3 regions of the Comamonas sp. 26 genome follow, and region 2 is predicted to be linked to each of the others. Evidence: riboswitches for the same ligand, from Rfam matches in the RefSeq annotation. Region 2 holds a riboswitch; each other region holds the start of a gene.

Region 1 (8,065 bases), 190 kb from region 2:
GATTTCGGCCAGCGGTGCGTATTCCTGATTCGTCAGGCCTGCTCCGTGGTAGCCCGAGGCTTCGGCGCTGTCTACGGGCAAAAACAGGTTCCACAGACCGGCGGCCTGGGCCTTGGGCTTGAGTTTTTCAATGGTCTCAAGCGGCGTCCAGCGCTTGCCGGCGGCGGTGTTGGCCAGCAGTTCGGCGGCATAGTCTTTCTCTGCCGGGTAAATGTATTCATCCATGAACTTGAGCAGGCGTTGCTGCAGGTCCTTGGTCTTGGGCGCGTAGTCGAAGTCCATGAGTGCTCCTTGTTGTCAGACGAAAAAATGTCGTGGTTAAAAACTTAGCTGCGCTGGGCGAAGGACCAGGCCAGCTCAGCCATGGGGCGGGCGGTGTCGCCAGAGGCCTTGGCCTGTGCGCTGGAGGCCGTTCCGGCTTCCACGCGCTTGGCAATGCCTTGCAAAATGGCCGCAATGCGGAACATGTTGTAGGCCAGGTAAAAGTTCCAGTCGCGGTGCAGCGTGGCGATGTCTTGCAGGCCCGTGCGTTCGCAGTAGCGGCGGATGTAATCGGCCTCGGCAGGAATGCCTAAAGCGGCAATATCCAGCCCCGCAATGCCACGGCCCAGCTCGGCCGGGATATGCCAGCTCATGCAGTGGTAGCTGAAGTCGGCCAGCGGGTGGCCCAGCGTGGACAGCTCCCAGTCCAGCACGGCGATCACGCGTGGCTCGGTGGGGTGGAACATCAGGTTGTCCAGCCGGTAGTCGCCATGCACGATGGAGACGCGGCTCTCATCCCTAGCGCTGGCGGGCATGTTGGCGGGCAGCCATGCCATCAGCTGGTCCATTTCGGGAATGGGCTGGGTGACGGAGGCGACGTATTGCTTGCTCCAGCGGCCAATCTGGCGCTCGAAATAGTTGCCGCTCTTGCCATAGTCGGCCAGACCCTGATCGGCAAACTTCACGCTGTGCAGGGCCGCAATCACGCGGTTCATCTCGTCATAAATCTCGGCGCGCTGCTCGGGCGTCATGCCGGGCAGGGACTGGTCCCAGAGCACGCGGCCTTCCATAAACTCCATGATGTAGAAGGCGCGGCCCATGATGGACTCGTCCTCGCACAGCGCATACATGTGCGGCACGGGCACATCGGTACCGGCCAGGCCTTTCATCACGCGGTATTCGCGCTCAATCGCATGGGCTGAGGGCAGCAGCTTGGCCACCGGGCCGGGCTTGGCGCGCATCACATAGCTTTTGCCGGGAGTGACCAGCTTGTAGGTGGGGTTGGACTGGCCGCCCTTGAACATCTCGACCTGCAGTGGCCCCTCAAAGCCCTGGACATGCTGACTTAGCCAGGCGGTCATCACCTCGATATCAAAAGCATGCTGATCGGACACCGCACGGGTGCCGACAAAATGGTCAAAAGTGCTCATGCAGGTTCAATCCTTTGTTCGATTTGTGATGGCCGCACGCAAGCCGCCGAGCTGTGCCAGAGCGCAGCGAGCGAATGCGTGAAAGGGGAGGGAGTTGCCGCAGAACGCGGCAAAGAAGCGAGAAAGACGCGGGCCGTGAAAACTGTCACGACCGAGGTGAGGGATGCCGAGCAAGAGCCGCCTCGCGGCGATGGCATCGTCCCCCTCCCGAAGAGAGAGGGGGAAGCGGCAAAGCCGCTCAGGGGGTGATTTCTATCTAATGATCCGTATCGGCAATCCGCAGCAGCGTGGCCCGGTCGCGCACGATGAGGCCGCCCGGTTCGATGCGAATCACATCCTCGCGCTCCATGGACTTGAGTTCCTGATTCACACGCTGGCGCGATGCGCCAAGCAACTGTGCCAGCTCTTCCTGCGCCAGATGCAGACCGATGCGAATCTCGCTGCTGTCCGACAGGCTCATCACGCCATAGCTGCGTGTGAGGTGCAGCAACTGTTTGGCCAGACGCGCACGCAGCGGCAAGGTGTTGAGATCTTCCACCAGACCGTAGAGCTGGCGAACCCGGCGCGCGTTCAGGCGCAGCATGGCTTCGGAGAACTCCACATGCTGGGAAAGAATGCGCTTGAAGTCCGCCTTGGAGACGCACATCAGCGTGGTCTCGCCATGGGCATAGGCATCGTGCGTGCGTTTGTCGCCGTCCAGAATCGCCACATCGCCGAACCAGATTCCCGGCTCCACATAGGTCAGCGTGATCTGCTTGCCCGTGATGGAGGTGGAGCTGACTCGCACCGCACCACGTGCGCAGGCAATCCACTCCTCGGGCGGTTCGCCGCGAGCGCAGATGAGCATTCCATCTTTGTATCGTTTGACGTAAGCGCATCGAAGAATGTCGTGCCGCAAAGAGGGCGAAAGGGATGAAAACCAGCGACCAGAGTTGATCGCCTCACGTTCTTCAATACTAAGAATTGGTTCGTCCATGTTCTGTCTTATGCGTGACTGGTAACCGGCCCATTGTCGCGTGTGGGACCGGCGCTGCAGGGGTTGTAAGGCTCAGGGTTGTCACCTGTGCGTCCACTTGTACTGCGTAGTGGGCTTGCGCCCATGTAGAAAACCCAGATGACGAGGGGCTTCTCGGCATGTCTGAAACAGAAATGCCCGCAGGCAGCGGGCATTCGGAGTTTTAAATGGAAATAGCTGTCAGCGCTTATATATCAAGCGCTGACAGCTATTGTTTTGGGAGTAATTGCGTTTTTAAGCGGCGGCCTGCATGCGTTCCAGCAAGTGCTTGGCAGCAGCTTCCGGGTCTGGCGCATTGACCAGCGCACGTACCACGGCGACTGAGCCCACGCCTGTGGCGCGCACGGCGAGGAACATGTCTTCAGAGATGCCGCCAATCGCAACCAGCGGGTACTGCTTCATCAAACGCACATAAGCGGCCAGACGAGCCAGGCCTTGGGGCGCAGTGGCCATCTTTTTGAGCGTGGTGGGGAAGACCGCGCCCAGCGCAATATAGCTGGGCTGCACGGCATGGGCACGCACCATTTCGGCGTAACCGTGGGTAGAGACGCCAAAGCGCGTGCCCGAGGTACGAATGGTCTCCAGATCACGATGACCGATGACATCCAGATCTTCCTGGCCGACGTGGATGCCGTAGGCACCCGCATCCAGCGCGGCCTGCCAATGGTCGTTGATGAACAGGTGTGCGCCGGTGTCCTTGACTGCATCGACAGCGGCCTTGATCTCGCGGGCCACAGCGGCTTTGTCATCAGACTTGAAGCGCAGCTGTACCGTGGGCACGCCAGCGCGGGCCATGCGGCCCACCCATTCGGCAGTGGGAAGTACGCCGTACAGGCCCAGATTGCGTGGGCAGTGGGCAAAGGCCAGCGCGGGGTCAGCGCCACTCAGGCCAAAGTCACGCGGCTCATCGGGCCAGTGCGTGACGTCGAACTGGTTGGTGCGCTCGCTCTGGCGCTGCCAGGCTTGAGCCAGAGTCTCCGCATCCACGGCAATAAAGCCCAGCGCACTGCAGGCCTCAAGCGCGGCCAGATAGGCGGGCTCTCCACGCAGCGCAGGCGGCACGGGCTGAGGTGTCAGCTCGACCGAGTTGGCATCGTTGTGCCGCTGTGCGCCAAAGGCCGCGCCATGCTGGTGAATGAGGGCTTGCACTAGTGCCTGAATTTCTGCGGAGTCCATGACGGTAGCCTTTATTCCTGATGCCAGAAAGGGGTGCCGAGCACGGGCGTGCTTGGCTGGGCGGAGTTCTGCTCGGCCATGGCACCTGCGCGGTGTGCAGCGTGACCGGCGTTGACGGCATCCGAGAAGGCTCCGGCCATGGCCACGGGGTGTTCAGACAGAGCGACGGCGGTGTTCAGCAAAACGGCGTCATAACCCCACTCCATCACCGTGCAGGCATGCGATGGGCGGCCCAGACCGGCATCCACAATCAGCGGCACCTTCAGGCGCTCGCGCAGCATCTGCATGGCGTAGGGGTTGACGGGACCACGGCCCGTGCCAATGGGCGCGGCCCAGGGCATGACGGCCTGGCAGCCCACGTCCACCAGCTTCTGGCACAGCACCAGGTCGTAGGTGGTGTAGGGCAGCACCTGAAAGCCGTCCTTGATGAGGATGGAGGCGGCTTCGACCAGGTTCAGCGTATCGGGCTGCAGCGTGTAGTCGTCGCCGATCAGCTCCAGCTTGATCCACGGGGTGTCAAACACTTCACGGGCCATCTGGGCCGTGGTGATGGCTTCCTGAATCGTCATGCAGCCAGCGGTATTGGGCAGCACGGGCACGTTCAGCTTGCGCAGCAGCTCCCAGAAACTGGCACCGTTTTCGGCGGCATCGGCCGTATTGCTGCCCTGGCGGCGCAGCGAAGCGGTGACCATGGCGGGCTTGGAGCGCTCAACAGCCGCTTCCAGAATCGCTGGCGATGGATAGCGCGAAGTGCCCAGCAGCAGGCGGCTTTCAAAGCGCTGGCCGTAGAGAACCAGTGCGTCGTCGGTAGTCTTGGTGTTCATGATTTGTTCTTGTCGGTTTTAGCCGCCGGTGACGGGGGAGATGACTTCCATCTTGTCGCCCTCGTTGAGCCTGTGAGCCGCGTACTGTGTCCTGGGCACAAAAATCGTATTGACCGCCACGGCAAATGGGGGCTTGGCCTGCATTTGCGCCAGCGCATCGGCCACGGTGGCGTTGGCTTGCAGGTCGGTGGCTTGCTGGTTGAGGGTGATCTTCATGGCTTTACAACGAAAAAATAGGCTGGCGCTAACTTAAACCCATGCGCCGCATTGCTTGTGCGCGCTGCGGGTGCAAGTGCTGTGCGCCAAAGTTCAGGCTCAGGTGCTCTAGGCGCGGTGGATTGCGACATCAAATTCGCGGGCCAGTGGCGAGTCATTGTGGTCCACCAGCTCCAGCACCACGTCCAGCATGGCGGGCGAGATCATGAAGCCGTGGCGGTACAGACCGTTGACTTCCATGGTGCGCGGGGCCATCAGGCGTACGGCGGGCAGATTATCGGGCAGGGTGGGGCGGCACTGGGTGGCGATCTCCACAATCCGGCCTTCGGCAAAGCCGGGGTGTACGGTGTAGGCTGCGGAGAGTAGCTCCAGCGTCGAGCGCACGCTGGCGGGCGACATATCGTCGGACTCGATCTCGGTGGCGCCAATGACGAACAGGTGATCTTCCTTGGGCGCGATATAGATGGGGTAGCGCGGATGAATCAAGCGCGTGGGGCGGGCTAGCGTGACTTCAGGCGCATGAATGCGCACCACCTCGCCGCGAATGCCGCGCAAATCCTTCCACTGCGTGCGGGCGCCCAGACCCCGGCAATCAAACACAAAGTCGGGCTGACCTGCTTCGCCGGGGCGGAAGTCGCTCAGCTCGCGCGGGCTGTCCCAGTGCAGGTTGACGCCCAGAGCGCTGAGTTTTTCCACCAGCGCAGCCAGCAGCTGGCGGTTGTCCAACTGGCCTTCACCGGGCAGATAGACGGCCTGATTGAAGCGGCCTTGCAGCGCGGGCTCGCATTCCTGCAGCGCAGCGCCCGTTTTTTCTTCCATGGCCGGCAGGCTGGGGTTGATGCGGCGGTTTTTCTCCAGCAGGCCAAAAAAGCGTGCGGCGTCGCTCTGATCCTGGCGGTGCCAGAGAATCAGCGTGCCGTTTTGCTGCAGAAACACCGGCTGGTTCAGCTGACCGATCAGCTCGGGCCAGCGGTTCAACGCGTGCTGACCCATGCGCACCACGCCGGGCTCGGTAATGGCCGACTCGGCCAGCGGCGCGAGCATGGCAGCGGCCACGCGTGCGGCAGCGCCATCGCCTTGCGGGCCATGAGCGTCATAGAGATCAATGGAGTGACCGCGCTGGGCCAGCGCCAAGGACAGGAGGCGACCCATGAGGCCGCCGCCCAGAATGGCGATCTTTGAAGAAGCTTGTAGCAATGACATGTGCAATTCGTTTTTCAGCCTTGCACATGAACCCCAGCCATGTGCAGGACAAAACGCGGCATGCTTTGCAGCTTGTGAAACTCCCCACGCCAGCATGATCTGGATCGGGTGCAGAGGGCATGGCCCTCAGGGTGTTTCTCAGTCCGCGCAGGCTGTTTTGCCTGAAGGACACCCCTGTTTCGTCCGTCGGGCATTACAGCACAACCGTAAACACCGCGCATTGATCATGCGCATGGGCGATAATTTTTCTCCATGACAGTGACTGCTTCTTCCCCCATCTCCGGCTCCTCCCAAAAGCGCTATGCGCGCGTGCTCTCCATTGCTGGCTCGGACAGCGGCGGCGGTGCCGGTATTCAGGCCGACCTCAAGACCTGCGCGGCTCTGGGCTGCTATGGCATGACGGCCATTACCGCCATCACCGTGCAGAACACTCTGGGCGTGACTGGGATTCACGGCATTCCGCTCAACACCGTGCGTGACCAGATTGATGCCGTGGTGAGCGACATTGGCGTGGATGCGGTCAAGATCGGCATGCTGGCAACGCCTGAGGTGGTGAGTGTGGTGGCCGACGCCATTCGCCGTCACCAGCTCACCAATGTGGTGCTGGACCCGGTGATGGTTGCCACCAGCGGCGACCGCCTGATTGTTCCGGAGACAGCGCAGGCGCTGGTCAAGGAGTTGTTTCCGCTGGCTACGGTCATCACCCCCAATCTGGACGAAGCCGCATTGCTGCTGGGCCGCAGCATTGACGGAATTCCGGCGCTGGATGCCGCGGTGGCAGATTTGCTCGCCTTGGGCGCGCCGTCAGTGCTGCTCAAGGGCGGGCACCTGAATGGCGATGTGGTCATGGATGTACTGGGCCTGCAGGGTCAGTCTGCCAGCGACTATCTGCGTCTGCAGTCGCAGCGCATCGTGACCCACAACGGCCACGGCACGGGCTGCACGCTGTCGTCGGCCATTGCATCATTTCTGGCTCAGGGCCTGCCGCTGGCGCAGGCGGTGACCGAGGCGCGCCGCTATATTCTGGGCGCGATTGAAGCGGGTGCTGATGTCTATACCGGCCACGGCCACGGCCCGTTGAACCACGGCTACGCACCGCGTGCGCAGCGGATTGTGCAAGGCTGATTTCTCTCCAATGCGAAAAGGCCTGCATTGCAGGCCTTTTGTCTTTTTTGTCCGGGTGGGCGCTGGCTTACCAGCCCCAGACCAGGCTCTTGGCGACCCAGCCGCTCTGGCCGTTGCTGCGCTGCACCTGGGCCCAGCCGCCTTGCTTTTTCAGCGTCTGCAGCACCTCGTACTGCTTGAGTTGGCCCACGCGGCCGTGCTTTTGGCCGGGGCCTGAACGCAGATTGGCCGTGCGCGCCGTCACCACCATATGCGGGCTCTTGCTGGTCAGCGGGGCGTGGACCCAGCCCAGCGTGGCTTCATAGTCTTTGACGCGCAGCCACTGGCCTTTGCGCTGGGTGACTTGCAGCGGGTAGCCCTTGCTCAGCTCCCACTGGGTGGAGGAGCGGGTGCTGGGCTTTTCGCGCACGTTCACGCTATTGCCCTTGATGCTGACGAACTCCTGCGCCTGGGCGGCGGCGGGCATCAGGCTGGTGCTGAGGCCGGTCAGCGCAATCAAGGCTGAACTGGCTGCGGAGGTTACAGCCTTACGGATCCAGGTCGTTGTGCGGCTTGGGTTACAGAGCACGGGGCAGATTCTCCTTTTCTTGCTGAAAGTGGTTCTAACCCGCATCAGACTTGCGTAGGTAGCTATAGTTCCTGTAGAAAGCTGACAGGGGCTGAACAGGGTGAAACCCGGAAAGGATGCTCATGATCAAGTTGTGGAGCCTGCTGGCAGTGGCGGCCTCTTTGTCCACGCCGCTTGAGGCGACAGCGGCCCAGACGGCTGTGCCGGACGCTCAGCCGGGTTCGGGTGCGTTAAGTGCTGATGTGAAGTCGCTCGGCCCCTTGCTGCTGCAGGCCGCCCGCGACGGCGATGCCGTCAAGGTGCGCCAGTTGCTGAGCCAGGGCGCTGAGGTGGATGTGCAAGATGGGCGGGGCAATACGCCGCTGCTGCTGGCTACGGCGGCTAACCATATCGAAGTGGCGCGCTCATTGCTGCTGCATGGTGCCAGTCCCAATCTGAAGAACCAGATGCAGGACAGCGCCTATCTGCTGGCCGGCGCGCAGGGGCGGCTGGAGATTGTGCGCATGACGCTCTTATACGGCGCGGA
Region 2 (8,065 bases):
TGGCCAGCCCCAGCAGCAGCGCCTTCAATGTGGAAACCAAATGCGGCCAGAAGTAGCCGGATACCAGCCCAGACCACAGCGACACTGCCACAGCAGAAGGCGGCGGCAGCACCAGAGCAGACAGGTTAAATCGCCTTGTAGCCAGCTCCCATATTGCGAGAGTAGCTATCAAAAGCAAAGCAGATAGCAAGCGCGGTCTGTTCAGCAAAGCATTCATGCCACGCCCTTTTCCATGGCTGCGCGCACGCGCGCGCAGTATTCGTTGAACACGGCGCCATGGCGCATGTCCTGCGTGCGCGGCTCGGGCAGCTCAATCGCCCAGTCATTCACAATGCGCCCGGCATGCATGAGGGCGATGCGGTCACCCAGATAGACGGCCTCGTTAATGTCATGCGTCACAAACAGCACCGTCGTGCCATGCTCGCGGCAGGTGCGCAGCAAATCGTCTTGCAGCTCGGCACGGGTGATGGCATCCAGCGCCGCAAACGGCTCATCCAGCAGCAGCAGCGGCGGCTCAAGAATCAAGGCTCTTGCCAGCGCAACGCGGCTTTGCTGGCCGCCCGAAAGCTGGCGCGGGTAATGCTGCGCATGGGCTGACAGGCCCAGTTGCTCCAGCAAACTCAGCGCATTGCTCACGTCTTGCTGGGAAGGCTTGCGCTGCAGCGACACGGGCAGCAGCACATTGCTGAGCACCGTATGCCAGTCCAGCAGCGTCGGGGCCTGAAACATAAAGCCCAGTTGCGGCCCCGGCTCTGCCAGCTCTTGCCCGCGCAGCAAAATGCGCCCCGACTGCGGGCGCAGCAAACCCGCTGCCAGCTTGAGCAGCGTGGTCTTGCCGCAGCCGCTTCTGCCCAGCAGGCAATGAAATTCACCGGCCTGCATGCGCCAGTTCACCCCATCGACTACCGGCGGTCGGCCCGGGTAGGTAAAGACGGCCTGCTCAATATCCAGAAAAGCCATGGCGGCGTTGCCCTCGTCAATCTGCATAGCTTGCAAGCGGCTGCGCCGCCAGCTCGGCCGACTGTTCAATCTCGGTCATGCGCACCAGATCAAGCAGGTTAAAGCGCCCGTCGTGGTGCCAGCCTGCCTCAAGCATGCTCATGGAACCAATGGCGCTGATGCGCGTGACACCCGCAGCACCCAGCAAATCGGCCAGCCGGTACAGCTCCTCAGGTCCAGCGGCAATGCCTGCGGTCTGCAAAAACTCGCGCTGTGCGGCAACTACGGGTAGCACGTGGTCAAGCCGGTCCACCGCCACCACCGCAATCGTGCGGTACAGCGCCGTGGGTGCCAGCGGCTGCAAGCTGTCGCTGTAGGCCACACTCCACGCGGCATCTACCGGGCCCAGCAACTGGTGTGTATCGCCAGCCCACTCCATAGTCTGCTGCCAGCGGGCCACCGTAGCGCCCTCTTCCAGGTCCAGCTCACGGCGCGCAAAGCGGCGCTGCAGATTGGCCAGCTCGGCAGCCAGATAGTCGGCAAACGCACGCGGCGGCACGGGCGCGCCACGCTCTACATAAAAGACATGGGGCGAGTAGCAGCCTTGCTGGTCGTAGCGCATCACGTCCCACGCCGCCAGCCGGGCGACTGCCGGAGCTTTGAGAGCATCCAGCGCCGCAGTGCCAATCAGGCCAAAGCCCAGCTTGTGGCCATGGGGTAAAAAGCGTGTTGTCACCGGCAGGCGCTTGCGCAGCGTATCCAGCGTCTGGTTGCCGCCATAGGCCAGCACCGTATCGGCCTGCGCATACAGCGCATCAGCCTCCTCGCCGCCCGCTCCGCGCCACCACACCACAGCCAGACAATCGGCCAGCGGCGGATGAATTTCGGCCAGCAAGCGTGCAAACCAGCCTGCAAACAAGGGCTCGGCACTGGCCAGCTTGCCCACGGCAGGGGCTTTGACCAGCAGCCCACAAATCAGGCTCCACAGCGACAGCGCAGGCACATTGCCCGCCCAGCTGTGCACCAGCAAATCAGGCCCGAAGGCACGCACAGCACCACCCTTTGGCGCGGGCTGAAAACCATCCAGCACCGCAGGGTTGGCAAAGTCCTCGGCCACAAAGCGTTTGAGCTGCGCGGCGCGAAAGGTCTTGAAAAATCCCGTCAGGCCAAGGCGAACCATATCTGCGTCATAGCCGCTGACCACGGGCAGCCAGGCCTCGGCCTGCTGGCGATAAGCGTCATTGCGGTCGAGCAGGCGCGCCATGGCGCGGTCAATCACGTCGATGATCTGGGCGACTGTCATGCTGCGCAGATGCTTGGCCGCAGCATTACGCACCCGGTTTGCCAGCGCCTGCATCTGCTCGCCAGTCAGCATAGGCACAGACACTTCCAGCCGCGTGCCATTGCGCTCAAAGTGCAGCACATGCCACTGCACCTCGTCGTCGCTCAGCCCCGGCAAATAACCGGCCTTGATCTGCTGCACCTTGCTGTTGGCCGTCATGCGCTGGCGGCTTTCACAAATTCATCCACGGCCAAAGAGCAGCCCTTGGCCGCAGCACCCTCAGCACGGCCCAGCAACAAAAAGCCGCCATCTGCCCACAGGCCCACGTCTTCCGTCAGGATGGTGCTGACAGAGTTGTAATTGGCCAGATCGCAGTGCACCAGAATGCCGCGTTCGCCAGCGGCCACGCTGCGTCCCGTAATGGGCTCAACCAGGCGCGAGCGAATCCAGTGCGGGCCAGACTTGACCGAAGGCAGAACTGCGTTGCCGTCGTCATAGAACTGCGTGCTCAGCTCCGTCATGCCATACATATTGATGCAGTGCGTGCGCGGAACGCCCAGCAGATCGCTCAGATCGGCATAGAACTCTTCAAGCGGCAACTCACGCGACTGCCCTTTGTAGCCGCCCGTATCCAGAATGCGGCTGCCTGCAGGCAGCTGAAAACGCAGGCCCTGCGCACGCAAAGCGTCCATGACATGCACCAGACTGAAGCTGGCACCCAGCAGCGCATAAGGCTGTCCGCTGCGCTGAGACTCCTCCAGCGCGGCGCACAGGCCCGGCACATCCAGCCCTTCAGAGCCCAAAAAGTAGCGACTGTCAGGCGTGCCAAATTCTGATTTGGCCAGCGCCAGATAGTGGGCCAGCGATGAATTGGGCATGGCCTGTTCATCGGGGAACAAAATAGCCATGGGCAGGCGCTCAGCCCCTTGCATAAAGCGCTGCGCAAAATAGCGTTTCATCGACAGGTCATATACATCCAGCTGCGGATGAAAGTGCCGCCCGCGCGCCGCGCGGCCTGTGGTGCCGCTGGTCATGAAAATGCGCTCTGTGGCCGATGCGGGTTGGCTGCGCAATTCCATTGCCTTGAAGGCATCAATGGGCACAGCAGGAATATCGCTCCAGGTCCTGACATTGCGCAGCGTGGCACCGCGTCGCTGGCAAAAGCTGCGAAACGGGGTATTAGATTCGTACTGATAGGCGAACTGCCGCAGGGCGAGTTGATCAAACTGGTCGTCGGTACAAGCATCCTGCGCAATAAATGCCAGCAGGTCTGCAACCAGTGAAGCGGCCTTGTCCATGAAATTCCTTCGAGAGCGAGATGAGGTGCTCCGAAGGCCCCCTTGCCAGTGCCACTTGAGCAGGATTGTGCAGGGTGCAAGCTCTTCTTCCGCCGGAATAACCCGGATCAAGTTCACGGGTGTAGATCTCAGCACTTGCGTGCACCCCGGAGCGCGGCAGCATCTTAACTCACCGGGTGGGCGTACGGACTGCGCTAGCCTTGCCCCATCAAGCGCTGCGCACGCATAGCAAAAGGACTCTGTGCCCTGAAACTGGCTCAGGTATTGCTTCTCAAGCCATATCGATAGTGCTCAACACCTTGCATCCACATGGAAGTTAGGAGTCTTTTGACCCTGAGCACCCAAGCGCAGGAGCCGTTTTTTATAAAAACCACTGCCCTTACTGAAATTTTTCAACTTTTTTCACCCCCTGTTTTTGCCTGCAGCAAAGCAAAAAACAGCGTTTCAAGCCTCCAATCAGGCTTTTAAATACTGGTTTTCAAAGCACCACCGCCGATCTGCGCGGCAAGCTGCGCCAAAACACCGGCAACAACGGCCAAACGCATTGATCTTCAAACGCACTAATACGCAAGTTAAGCGAGATTGAGCGACAAAGACTGCATAAAAGACGCACAAAAAACGTTCTCCCGCCATCTTTGCACGATCTATCTGTTAACTGAAGCCAAAGTGCCTTTAAACATTCACCGCAAAGCCGCAAAAGTGAAGAAATCATTTCTTATAGGAAATTCATATAAAAAGCGCAGCAATTGCATGCTTTTGAAAGCAAATTCACAGCGCTAGAATCCGCCTGCATCGCAACCCTCAGACCGTTTTTGCTGCTGAGGGCCAAGGTTTCGCCAGTCAGCTCTGTATGTCAGTCCTTCGCCCTCACTTTCCCCATCCAATCCCGTCCGTCCTCGCACCTCAGCGGCCAGCAGGAGTCTGCGCATGAGCAGCGGCATGCAACTGCTCGATATCCGCCTGCAGCGCGGCCAGACCACGGTGTTTGATGGGCTGAACCTGACGCTGCAGCAAAAGCGCATCGGCGTTATTGGCAACAACGGCGCAGGCAAATCCAGCCTGTTCAGACTGCTGTGTGGGCTGGAGATTCCACAGACCGGGCAGGTGCTGATGGGCGGCGCAGATTTGCTGCAAGCACGCCAGCACAACCCCGGCCTTGTCGGCCTGATGTTTCAAAACCCCGATGACCAGATCATCTTCCCCACCGTAGAGGAAGAACTGGCACTGGGTCTGCGCCCCAAGGGTTTGAACAAGCAACAAGCCAAGGCCAAAGCCCGCGAGCTGCTGACTGAGCGCGGACTGGCCCACTGGGCCGAGCGCGCCGTCAGCAGTCTCAGCCAGGGCCAGCGTCAGCAGGTATGCTGGCTGTCGCTGCTGATTGCATCGCCCCAGGTGCTGCTGCTTGATGAACCTTTTGCCAGCCTGGACCTGCTCGGACAGGCGCGGCTGGCGCGGGACATTGCCGCTGCGCCCCAGCAAATTCTGGTCTCTACCCACGTACTCGAGCATGTGCGCGACTTTGAGCGCGTGATCTGGCTGGAACAAGGCAAGCTGCGCGGCGACGGCCCCGGCCGCGAGGTCTGCAGCGCTTATGAAGAGGCGGTTGCGGCACAAATCTCCGCAGAACTGGCTGCCAGTCTGAATCCTTCAAGCGCAGCCACCCCGCACACAGGCGAGCCACACCATGGGTAGCCTCTACAGCCAATACGCCACCTGGCTGCACCGCTGGCCAGCCGGGCTCAAGCTCTTGCTTTTAGCCGTGTTTGGCACGCTATTGTTTTTAATAGCCTCCCCCTTGCTGCTGGCGGGCTGCGGCGTGTTTTGCATGATGCTGTGGCTGTCGCTAGGCCAGGCCACGCAGATTGCCCGCAGGCTGATGCGCTCGGTCATCATCGCGGCGCTGCTGGTGGCGGGCTTTCATGTTTTCATGGGCAACCGTGAACTGGCCGCTGCCAGCGCCCTGCGGCTGATCTGCGCATCTACGTTGGGCATTGCTCTGACCATTACCACCCGCCCCAGCGATCTGGTGGAGGTGCTGGAGTGGCTGCTCTCGCCGCTTGCCAAACTGGGGATTCCTACCGAGCGCGTGGCCATGCAAATTGCGCTGATGCTGCGCTTTACCGAACACTTTTTTGTGCAATGGAAAAATCTGGACGACGCCTACCGCCTGCGCACCGGCAAAAGCGGCGGCCTGCGCCTGATTGCACCGCTGACGATTCACATGCTGCAGGCCACGCGTCGTGTGGCCGACGCCCTCTGGGCACGACTGGGCTTCTAAATTTTTCGGAGACATGATGAACACTTCTTCCTCCCACACCGTATCGCGCCAAGGCGCACGCTCCATGGCTCAGGTCTCGCTGTTCGCGGCGCTGATGGCCGTGATGGGCCTGATCCCCAAGATTGACCTGCCGTTTGGCGTGCCCATCACCATCCAGTCGCTGGGCGTGATGCTGGCAGGCGTCATGCTCGGCCCGTGGCGCGGTCTGCAGTCCATGCTGCTATTCCTCGCTGCCGTGGCCGTGGGCTTGCCCCTTTTGTCTGGCGGGCGCGGCGGTATTGGCGTGTTCATGGCACCGTCTGCCGGTTATCTCATCGGTTATGCGCTGGCCGCTGGCATTACGGGTGCCATCATGGCGACCCTGCCGCAAAGCACGCCCCGCCGCACAGCCTTCAGCGCCTTTATCGCCTCCGTGGTCGGTGGTCTGCTGTGTCTGCATGCCTTTGGCGTGTTGGGCCTCATGCAACTGGCCAATATGAGCTTTGTGCAGGCCTTCAAAGTGACGCTGGCCTTTGTGCCCGGCGACTTCATCAAATGCATTCTCTGCGCCATCATCGTCCACACCGTGGCGCGCGGCATGCCTGACTGGCGCTTCGGCGGCCGTCGATGAGCGCATTGCCTGTATCCGCTCCGCTAGAAGGTTTCTGGCAGCTGGTTCACGGCCCCCTGGCCCACTGGGCGCAGCAGCGGCCCGACGCCATTGCGCTTGAAAGCGAAGCAGGCGCGTGGACCTTTGCGCAGTTGCACACCGCCGTAGAGCAGCGATCAGCCAAGCTCATTGCCCAGCACGCACCGCAGATGGTGCTGCTGGATGCCAGCCAGTCCACGCTGGAACGGCTGGTGGACTTTCTGGCCGTCATTCACAGCGGCCGCTGCGCCGCAGTGGCTGACCCAGACTGGCAGCCTGCCGTGCGCCAGCGCATTGAAAGCTGGCTGCCCAATGCCCCAAGCAACCTGAATGCAGCCTCGCCCCTCGCGCCCTTCTATACCGGCTTTACCTCAGGCAGCACGGGCGTGCCCAAAGGCTTCAAGCGCCACCATCAGTCGTGGACAGAGAGCTTTCGCGTCGGTCTGCAAGACTTTGGCCCGGTAGTGGCCCAGCGCACGCTGGCACCAGGGCGCATCTCGCACTCGCTGTTTCTGTTCGGTGCCATGCAAGGCATCTGGTATGGCTGCGGCGCCGTCATGCAAGAGAAGTTTTCCGCCTCGCGCTGTCTGAGCACTCTGGCCCAAGGCGACACGCCCTGCCTCATCGCCGTGCCCAGCCAGTTGCTGCTGATGCTGCAATGGGCCGAGCACCGCAAGCTGTGCCCTATCCCCGAGGTGGAACTCATCACCATCAGCGGCGCACGCTGGATGCGCGACCACACGCCTGCGCTGCGTGCGCTGTTCCCCAAGGCCCGCATCATTGAGTTTTATGGCGCATCAGAAGCCAGCTTTGTGGCGTGGATGGATGCCGACGAAGCCAGCAGCCCGCAGGCCGTGGGCCGGCCCTTCAGCAATGTGCAAATTGATATTCGCAGCACGACAGACCATAGCGTGGCCGAAGCAAGCCGCAGCCAAGAGGGCGATGGGCTGATCTATATCCGCAGTCCCATGCTGTTCATGGACTATGTGGGCGACGCCCACGACCCCACAGCCGTGCTGCGCGATGGGAACTGGCTTTCCGTGCGCGACATGGGCCATATCGACGAGCGCGGCATGCTATGCCTGGCAGGCCGCCAGAGCCGTATGATCGTCACGCAGGGCAAAAACCTGTTTCCCGAAGAAATCGAAAACCTGCTGGGCCAACACCCGCACATCGCCCATGTCTCGCTGCACGGCAGCTCCGATGCACTGCGCGGCATGCAGGTGCAGGCCGTCGTGCAATGGAAACCAGATATGCAGGAACCACATCCCGGCGCAATGGCGCTGAGCCAGTGGCTGCGCGAGCGCACCGAGGCCTTCAAGGTACCGCGCCAATGGTGGATCTGCCCAGACTGGCCCCACACGGCCAGCGGCAAGACAGATCACGGCACACTGGGCCTTGCATTGCAAGCCGCCTGCTCTGCAAGCGACCTACCCCAACTCCTGCCACTGCAAGGCTGAGAATCGCATCACCATGCACCGCCACACCCCCATCATTGCCTGGGCTCGAAGCCCGGTCGCCCCCGTGGGCGGCTCGCTCAGCCACTTGCAGGCGCATGAACTGGCCGCGCCGCTGTTGCAGTCGCTGCTGGCACAAAGCGGTCTGCCAGCAACGGCGGTAGATGCGGTGGTACTTGGCAA
Region 3 (8,065 bases), 1.3 Mb from region 2:
ATGGTGTGACCACGGAAGTGGACCCTGTGGCGCAGGCCATGCGCTCCCTGTCTGAAGGCGCATCAAGCCATGAAAAGCAGATTGCGCTGCTGTGGGCCGCGATAGAAAAGCTGTCGATTCAAGGTCAGGTCAAGGACTGCATGCCCTGCGAGTCCGAACGGCCCGAGGCCTTCCAGAAAGAAAAGATCGACCAGATTTTGGGTAAATAAGGCTTGAATCCTTGTCTAGCGCTTGTCAATAAAGCGCAAGCAGCTCTTGTTTTGGTAGTGATTGAATCAAAAAAGCCGGACCGCTTTGTAGTGGCCCGGCTTCTTTTTTTTGCGTCAACCGTTTACTTCCACAGCGCGCACTTGCTTTCTTCCTTGGTGGTGAAGACCTGGTCGCCGGGCAGAGTCTTGAGCACCTTGAAGTAATCCCAGGCTTTTTTGGACTCTGCCGGGCTCTTGACCTGCAGCAGGTGCATGTCGTGGGCATAGCGGCCATCGGGGCGGATCACCCCCTTGGCATAGAAGTCCGACAGCGGCGTGGCCTTGAAACTGGCCATGATTTTGTCGGCGTCCGTGGTGCCCAGCTTTTCGGCCAGCTTCAGGTATTGCATGGCGGCCGAGTAGTTGGCTGCCTGCAGCGAGGTGGGCATTTTCTTGAACTTGGCGAAGAAGCGATCCGAGAACTTGCGGCTTTCGGGGTTCAGGTCCCAGTGCCAGCTGTCGGTAAACATCAGTCCTTCGGTGGCTTTCAGGCCCAGGCTGTGAATGTCGGAGCTGAACAGCAGCAAGCCTGCCAGCTTCATGGTCTTGGTCAGGCCAAATTCACGCGCTGACTTGATGGCATTGATGGTGTCGCCGCCGGCATTGGCCAGACCCAGAATCTGGGCCTTGGAGTTCTGGGCCTGCAGCAGAAAGGATGAAAAATCGGCCGTGTTCAGCGGGTGCTTGACGCTGCCCAGCACTTTGCCGCCTGAGGCGTTGATGACGCGGGTGGTATCGGCCTCCAGCGCCTGGCCAAAGGCGTAGTCCGCAGACAAAAAGAACCAGTTCTTTCCGCCCAGTTCCACCACGGCCTTGCCCGTGCCCTTGGCCAGCGCCACGGTGTCATAGGCGTAGTGCACAAAGTAGGGGCTGCATTGCTCATTGGTCAGGGCTGAGGTGCCCGCGCCGTTGATGATGTAGACCTTCTTTTTCTCATCGGCCACCTTGCCCATGGCCAGCCCGGCACTGGAGGTGGTGCCGCCAATCAGCATATTCAGGCCCTGCGTATCAAACCACTCGCGGGCCTTGCTGGCGGCAATATCGGCCTTGTTCTGGTGGTCGGCCGTCAGCACTTCAATGGGCTTGCCCAGCAGTTTGCCGCCAAAGTCGTCCACCGCCATCTGCACGGCCAACGCGCCGCCCTTGCCGTCTACATCGGAGTAGAGGCCGGACATGTCGGTGATGAAGCCTATGCGAATCTTGTCCTGCGCCTGAGCGCTTGCGGCGGCCAGCAGGCAGCCCAGTGCCAGCGTCAAGGTGCGTGGCGAGAAAACGGTGGCAGCGGAAACAGAGCGAGGCTTCATCAAAGTCATCTCCTGAGGTAGTAAGCGCCTATGCATGGCGACGGGCAGAACGCATGGTCGCAGCCGTCGCGCGCTGCGCCATCAGGGCAAGCACGGGGCTGCTGCGGCGGATACGTATCCGTGGTGACTTGTGAAAAGTGCCACAGCTTTTACACTGCAGTGCAGCAAATCAGGAAAAAACCCATGAACATCGAACAAGCCTTGCAGCAACGCCGCTCCGTGCGTGCTTTCACACCCCAGACTGTCCCCGGCGAAGTGGTGCGAACCCTGCTGGAAACTGCATCTCAGGCCCCTTCCGGTGGCAATATGCAGCCTTGGCGCGTGACGGCGGTGGGCGGTCAAGCTCTCAAGGACTTGAGTGCCAGGGCCAAGGTGACTGAGCCCGTGCAGCGCCCTGGTCTGTCCTACCCACCCGGACTGTGGGAGCCCTACCGCAGCCGCCGTTTTGAAAACGGCGAAGAGCTGTACCAGGCCCTGAACATCGGCCGCGAAGACAAGGGCGCTCGCCTTGCGCAATTGGCCAAAAATGGCGAGATGTTTGGCGCCCCCGTAGGCATCTTTATTGCTGTGGAAGAGCGCTTGGGCTATGCGCAGTGGGTGGATCTGGGCATTTACCTGCAATCCTTCATGCTGCTGGCGGCCGAGAAGGGGCTGGCTAGCTGCGCACAGGGCTTCTGGCGCATGTACAACGACATGCTGATTGAGCAACTGGCGCTGCCGGGCGGCTACCAGATCGCTTTTGGTATTGCGCTGGGCTACGAAGATACGAGCGCGCCCATCAACCAGTGGCGATCGAGCCGGGCGACCAGCGGTGAGTGGCTGGCGCTGCAGGGGCTGGATTAAGCACTTGACGGTCACCACAGTTAAACCGCTGCCATCTTTCGCCTTTTGTGCCGAATCAGGCCTATACTGAGTGCTGCTCCGGGGTGTGCGAAAGCGCTGAGAGACCAGAGATCGAGCTGTTGAAAGACTGCTCGATCAAGGCCAACCCGACGAACTTGATCCGGTTCATACCGGCGGAAGAAGAGCGGGACCCTGACGCAGGGCCAGAGAATTAAAGGCAAGGCGCCACTACGCCACAGCCCCAGACACTTTGGCACAGCAAACCCCAGGCGCTTCTCGCGTACTGGGGTTTTGTCTTTTTAAAGGCACCCGGCGCGCAGAGGACAAGGCTGAAATCCATGCATTTCAGCAGCACAGGCCAGACATCCTCACAGGGTGCAGCGCCAGTGCAGGGAGATCAGCACAGGGCCGCACTCCACGGAGCGTTGAGACAACTTCACACGCTTTACGGAGACTGCGATGAACGCCCCTGATTCCATCTTTACGCCAGCTGCTGGCAACGCCCCTGATGCCACCCGTTTTGCCGAGTTGCTGGCCCAGTCGCGCCAGCCGTTTCCGGCATCCACCAAGAGCTATCTGAACGGCGTGGTCCATCCCGACCTGCGTGTGCCGGTGCGTGATATTGCGCTCACCAATGGCGAGCAGGTCAGCGTGTATGACACCTCAGGCCCCTACACAGACCCTGCTGTGCAGATCGATGTGCGTCAGGGCCTGCCAAGCCTGCGCGGCGCGTGGATTGAGTCGCGTGGCGACAGCGAGTATTACGTGGGCCGCCAGCGCGTGGCGCTGGATGACGGCGGCAAGCGCGGAGAAGAAGACCTGCGTGTAGACCAGCTGCGTGCCGAAGCCGCTGCATTGCAACGCCAGCCACGCCGCGCCAAGAGCGGCCAGAACGTGACCCAGATGCACTACGCCAAGCGCGGCATTATCACGCCCGAGATGGAATACGTGGCGCTGCGCGAAAACGGCCGCCGCGAATGGATGGAGCAGTACCAGCAAGACGCCGCGCGTGAATTGCGTTTGGCTGGCAACAGCATGGGCGCGGCCATCCCCAAGATCATCACCCCTGAATTTGTGCGCGACGAGATCGCCCGTGGCCGCGCCATCATTCCCGCCAATATCAACCACCCCGAAATTGAGCCCATGGCCATTGGCCGCAATTTCAAGGTCAAGATCAATGCCAACATCGGCAACTCCGCTGTTACGTCGAGCATTGAAGAAGAAGTCGAAAAGCTGGTCTGGGCCATTCGCTGGGGTGCAGACAACGTGATGGACCTGTCCACCGGCAAGAACATCCACACCACGCGTGACTGGATTGTGCGCAATTCGCCCGTGCCCATCGGCACCGTGCCCATCTACCAGGCGCTGGAAAAAGTCGGCGGTATTGCCGAAGACCTGACCTGGCCCATCTTCCGCGACACGCTGGTGGAACAGGCCGAGCAGGGCGTGGACTACTTCACCATCCACGCGGGCGTGCGTCTGGCGTACATCCACCTCACTGCCCAGCGTCGCACCGGCATTGTTTCGCGCGGCGGCTCCATCATGGCCAAGTGGTGCATGGCCCACCACCGCGAGAGCTTCCTGTACGAGCACTTTGAAGACATCTGCGACATCATGAAGCAGTACGACGTGAGCTTCTCGCTGGGCGATGGCCTGCGTCCCGGCTGCGCATCGGACGCCAACGACGAAGCCCAATTTGCTGAGCTGGCCACGCTGGGTGAGCTGACGCAAGTCGCCTGGAAGCACGATGTGCAGACCATGATCGAAGGCCCCGGCCATGTGCCCATGCACATGATTCAGGCGAACATGACCGAGCAATTGAAGCACTGCCACGAAGCGCCGTTCTACACCCTTGGCCCGCTGACGATTGATATCGCCCCCGGCTACGATCACATCGCCAGCGCTATTGGTGCGGCCATGATCGGCTGGATGGGCACAGCCATGCTGTGCTACGTGACGCCCAAGGAGCACCTGGGCCTGCCCGACCGCGACGACGTCAAGCAAGGCATCATCGCGTACAAGATTGCTGCGCATGCGGCGGATGTGGCCAAGGGTCATCCTGGTGCCCGCTCACGCGACGATGCACTCTCGCAAGCGCGCTTTGACTTCCGCTGGCAGGACCAGTTCAACCTGGGTCTGGACCCTGACACCGCGCAGGCTTACCACGATGAAACCTTGCCCAAAGACAGCGCCAAGGTGGCGCACTTCTGCTCCATGTGCGGCCCCAAGTTCTGTTCCATGAAGATCACGCAGGAAGTGCGCGAATTCGCCGCAGCCAAGGGGCTGGCTGAAGATCAGGCGATTGCCGCTGGCATGCAAGCCAAGGCAGGGGAGTTCAACAAGTCTGGCGGTGATTTCTACATTCCCATCATCAGTGCATCGAGCGATACGACGGCGCGTTGATTTGAGATGAAATAGTACTGTAGCGCTTGTGTATCAAGCGCTACCTGCTATTAAAAACAAAGGGCAAGCTGTTTGGCTTGCCCTTTTTCTATGCGGCTGTAATCTGCGCCCCAGTTCTTGCACCACCTCTAGCGAGGGGCTTTGACTGCGCCGAAGATCACTGCGTGACGGTTTTGAGCTGGCTCTTGAGGGTGAGCATGTGCTGGATATACACCGTCAGCTCCTGGGTCGGCATGCCCGGCTGTACGCGCAAGGCATAGGCATCCAGAGCCGTTTGCAGCACATCTTGGTTGGTAGGCTCGGCAAAGTAGGCGATATCGGCAAGCTGGCAGGCCAGAGCTGGGTCGCTTTTGCTCAGTAGCTTGATCTGATCGTTGACGTTTTGCACGCCGCCGGCCATGGCCACCATCTGCTTGCTGAAAGTCGCGCGAGATGCAGGGTCCCATTCCGAAGGGATGCCATTCCACCAGCCGCCGTACTCCTTGAGCACCATGCTGGCTACGTTCTTGAAGCGCACATAGGTCTCCGCCATGTCTTTGCGGCCGCGCAGGTTCTCTGGCAACTGCACCGCGGCGACGATTTCGTCAGGGCGCTTGTCGGCGTTGAGTCCATCAATCACCTGATCCACAGCGGAGCTGAGCATGTTGGCCGAGGCCAGCAGCTTATCCTGTACTTCTGCGGCATTGGTCAGTGCCGGGCCATGCATGGGCAAAAGCAAGTCGGGCTTTGTGGCGGCCATATCACGCAGAGCCTGAGCCCATTCAGCAACGTGGCGCTGGCGGCGCTTGCCATTACCGGCGTTGAGCAAGAACGGCTGCCAGTAGTCGGCACTGACCACAATCTTGCGTGTCGCCACATTGACCCATAGCTGGTCTGCAGATTCGCCGCGCGCGTGGGTGAGCACGAATTCGTCGTCACCAATCTTCAGCGTCTTCTGGCCGGTGAAGGTCTCGGTAGGAAGAATGGCATCTGTGAGCTTGCGCGGCACATCGCGCGGGTCCTGACTGTTCAGTTGCACGATGGAGTAGTTCGCTGTGCGCGTGTCCAGATCCATCTCGGCCAAGTATTCCTGGGTTGTGATGATGCGCGGCTTCTCGCCGGCCTCCAGCAGCGACCAGGCGCCAAAGCCGTGATCTGCATGGTGGTGGGTGATGATGATGGTGTTGACCGGCTTGCTGCTGAGCTTGCGCAGTGTCTCCAGCAGCGCGGGGCCTGCGGGGGCATAGCCGGCATCGACCAGCACCAGACCTTCACGGGTCTCGAATACGGCGATGTTGACGTAAGGCATGCGCAGCAGCCAGGTGCCCTTGCCATGAGGTTCGACCGTCATCTTGGCGCGCGCATCGGCAATGGCTTCTGCATTGGTGCGGCTGTACATGTGGTTGGCAATGGCAGTGGATTGCTCTCCGCCAAAGCCTGCGTTGGCATTGGAGGTCAGAGTCTTGAGCACATTGGGGTATTGCTGCATCAGCTCTTTGCGCAGTTCGAATTTTTTGACCGCTTGGGAGTCTGGCTTGGCGCTATCGGCAGCCGTACCCGCTGCGTGCGCGGACAGGGTTATTCCCAGTGTGAGTGCGGCTGTTTGAAAGAAGCGTTGAATCACAGTGCCTTCCTTTAATGCTTTTGTATGCAATTAATAATTGATGATGTGCGCCATTGATATCGTCCTTTATTTTTTAGCATTTGAAATTAATTTTGATAGTCTTTTTTGACTAAGGTGCATCACTGAATTTTGTCAGAAATATTTATTTGAATTAATTTATTTCTTTGCTTTTGATTTATTCAAGTGATTGAAATGAATGAATTTTTATTTGTTAATTAAATATTTTGAAATGCTTGTTTGAGAAAATAATTTTGATATTTTCAAAAATTTGCTGTACATAGTCTGAAGGGACGATGATGAAAATTAGTTTTTGTGTTAATTATTTGTAAATGATTTTCATGATTTAATGATTTGGTTGAGTATTCATTTGCGTGATTCCCATGTTGGGGTACAGCAATACTTCTTCGTGGAAATTGCCTTTGCATAACTCATACGTGGAAAATGCCGGTGTTGTCTCGTCGGTGCTGAATCTGAACTGGAGCCGTTCAACCTGGGTTTTGGGGGCGGCGCCACACAGGAGTAATGCATGAGCTCTAGTACGGCGCGTTTATTTTGATGAAACAGGGCGCTAGTGCTTATGTATCAATCGCTGGTAGCTATCAAAATGAAAAAAGGCAAGCCGTGATGGCTTGCCTTTTTACTTGAGCGATACCGTATGGGCTACTACGGTATTTGGATCAGAACGGGTAGCTCGGTACGCCTGCGCTCAGATCGACCCAGCGGCCCAGCTCCAGCTGGTTGCCCTTGTTCGGCACCATGGCGTAGAACTCGGGGGGTGCTGGGGCATACCGTGGGCTCCAATGGAGCTCAGTGCGCTGCTGCTGAGGGGGATGCCGTAGTGGGCAAAGACCTGGCGCATGTCTCGGCCGATGATGCGGCTGGACAGCACATACAGCAGCTCATGGTTGCTGATCTCACGCTTGGTGTAGCTGCCCATGCCCAGCGCATTCTTGTTGGCATTCCAGTAGGCGTCGTTGTAGATCAGGCGTTCACCACGGCCTAGCATTCCCAGGAAGTCGATCACATCCACAGGCTGTGGCTGGGTCTGGCCCAAACGTTCCTTGGTGTAGATAAAGGCCAGTTGGAAGTGCACGGCACGCATGGCGTTGTCGGACTTGTATTCCTTGGTCCAGAAGCGCGTGAACATATCGGCCTGCAAAGCGTCGCCTGTCTTGCCCGTGGCGCGTGCAGCCAAAATGTCCTGGTAGAGCTTTTTATGGTCGATGCGGTCGCCGCTATTGTTCTCGGCACCGTTGGTGATGGCGTACTGGCGCAGGGCGCTGGCATTGGCCAGAATGTTGTTGTTGCACTCTGTGCCACAACCCCCACCGTTTTCGGTCAGCAGCGTCATATGGCGCATCACCGTGTTGTGGCCCAGCTCATGCCACCAGCCCCAGCCCGCTTGCAGGCCTGCTGCTCCGTCGGACGGGTTGCCTGAGCACAGAAAGCCGCAGGCCGCCAGCCAGCCTACAAAATGCTGCACGCCGGGCGCGCCTTGCAACGGTCCTGTGCAGTCCCAGCCCAGTGTGGCGCAGAGGTTGCTGACATTGCCACTGGAGGGCATATTGTTGTAACCGTTGGCCAGGTGGTTGCTGTCAAAAATCATGCCCTTGAGTCGGTCGACCACATAGGCGCGGGGCGATTGGTTGCCGATCACGCTCTTG

The links. Region 2 has a riboswitch for thiamine pyrophosphate ahead of CLU84_RS10745 (long-chain fatty acid--CoA ligase). Riboswitches for the same ligand answer to the same signal wherever they lie in the genome.
Region 1: it holds a riboswitch for thiamine pyrophosphate, as region 2 does, so the genes downstream of both, CLU84_RS11620 (FAD-dependent oxidoreductase) here and CLU84_RS10745 (long-chain fatty acid--CoA ligase) in region 2, are expected to answer to the same signal.
Region 3: it holds a riboswitch for thiamine pyrophosphate, as region 2 does, so the genes downstream of both, thiC (phosphomethylpyrimidine synthase ThiC) here and CLU84_RS10745 (long-chain fatty acid--CoA ligase) in region 2, are expected to answer to the same signal.

What each region holds. Positions count from the first base shown of each region.
Region 1 covers NZ_PEFL01000001.1:2,539,838-2,547,902, reverse strand. Annotated here, with positions in the region: gene CLU84_RS11650 (acyl-CoA dehydrogenase family protein) at 1-282, opposite strand, end outside; gene CLU84_RS11645 (phosphotransferase) at 327-1,412, opposite strand; gene CLU84_RS11640 (Crp/Fnr family transcriptional regulator) at 1,669-2,388, opposite strand; gene CLU84_RS11635 (thiamine phosphate synthase) at 2,662-3,603, opposite strand; gene CLU84_RS11630 (thiazole synthase) at 3,615-4,427, opposite strand; gene thiS (sulfur carrier protein ThiS) at 4,446-4,643, opposite strand; gene CLU84_RS11620 (FAD-dependent oxidoreductase) at 4,752-5,846, opposite strand; TPP riboswitch at 5,911-6,032, opposite strand; gene thiD (bifunctional hydroxymethylpyrimidine kinase/phosphomethylpyrimidine kinase) at 6,099-6,971, shown strand; gene CLU84_RS11610 (SH3 domain-containing protein) at 7,039-7,539, opposite strand; gene CLU84_RS11605 (ankyrin repeat domain-containing protein) at 7,656-8,065, shown strand, end outside.
Region 2 covers NZ_PEFL01000001.1:2,347,845-2,355,909, forward strand. Annotated here, with positions in the region: gene CLU84_RS10730 (ABC transporter permease) at 1-217, opposite strand, end outside; gene CLU84_RS10735 (ABC transporter ATP-binding protein) at 214-987, opposite strand; gene CLU84_RS10740 (acyl-CoA reductase) at 977-2,440, opposite strand; gene CLU84_RS10745 (long-chain fatty acid--CoA ligase) at 2,437-3,519, opposite strand; TPP riboswitch at 3,587-3,678, opposite strand; gene CLU84_RS10750 (energy-coupling factor ABC transporter ATP-binding protein) at 4,447-5,211, shown strand; gene CLU84_RS10755 (energy-coupling factor transporter transmembrane protein EcfT) at 5,204-5,797, shown strand; gene CLU84_RS10760 (biotin transporter BioY) at 5,814-6,407, shown strand; gene CLU84_RS10765 (AMP-binding protein) at 6,404-7,885, shown strand; gene CLU84_RS10770 (thiolase family protein) at 7,899-8,065, shown strand, end outside.
Region 3 covers NZ_PEFL01000001.1:999,855-1,007,919, forward strand. Annotated here, with positions in the region: gene cysE (serine O-acetyltransferase) at 1-209, shown strand, start outside; gene CLU84_RS04595 (ABC transporter substrate-binding protein) at 332-1,552, opposite strand; gene CLU84_RS04600 (nitroreductase) at 1,736-2,395, shown strand; TPP riboswitch at 2,465-2,594, shown strand; gene thiC (phosphomethylpyrimidine synthase ThiC) at 2,855-4,798, shown strand; gene CLU84_RS04610 (alkyl sulfatase dimerization domain-containing protein) at 4,956-6,401, opposite strand; gene CLU84_RS04615 (ImpA family metalloprotease) at 7,108-8,065, opposite strand, start outside.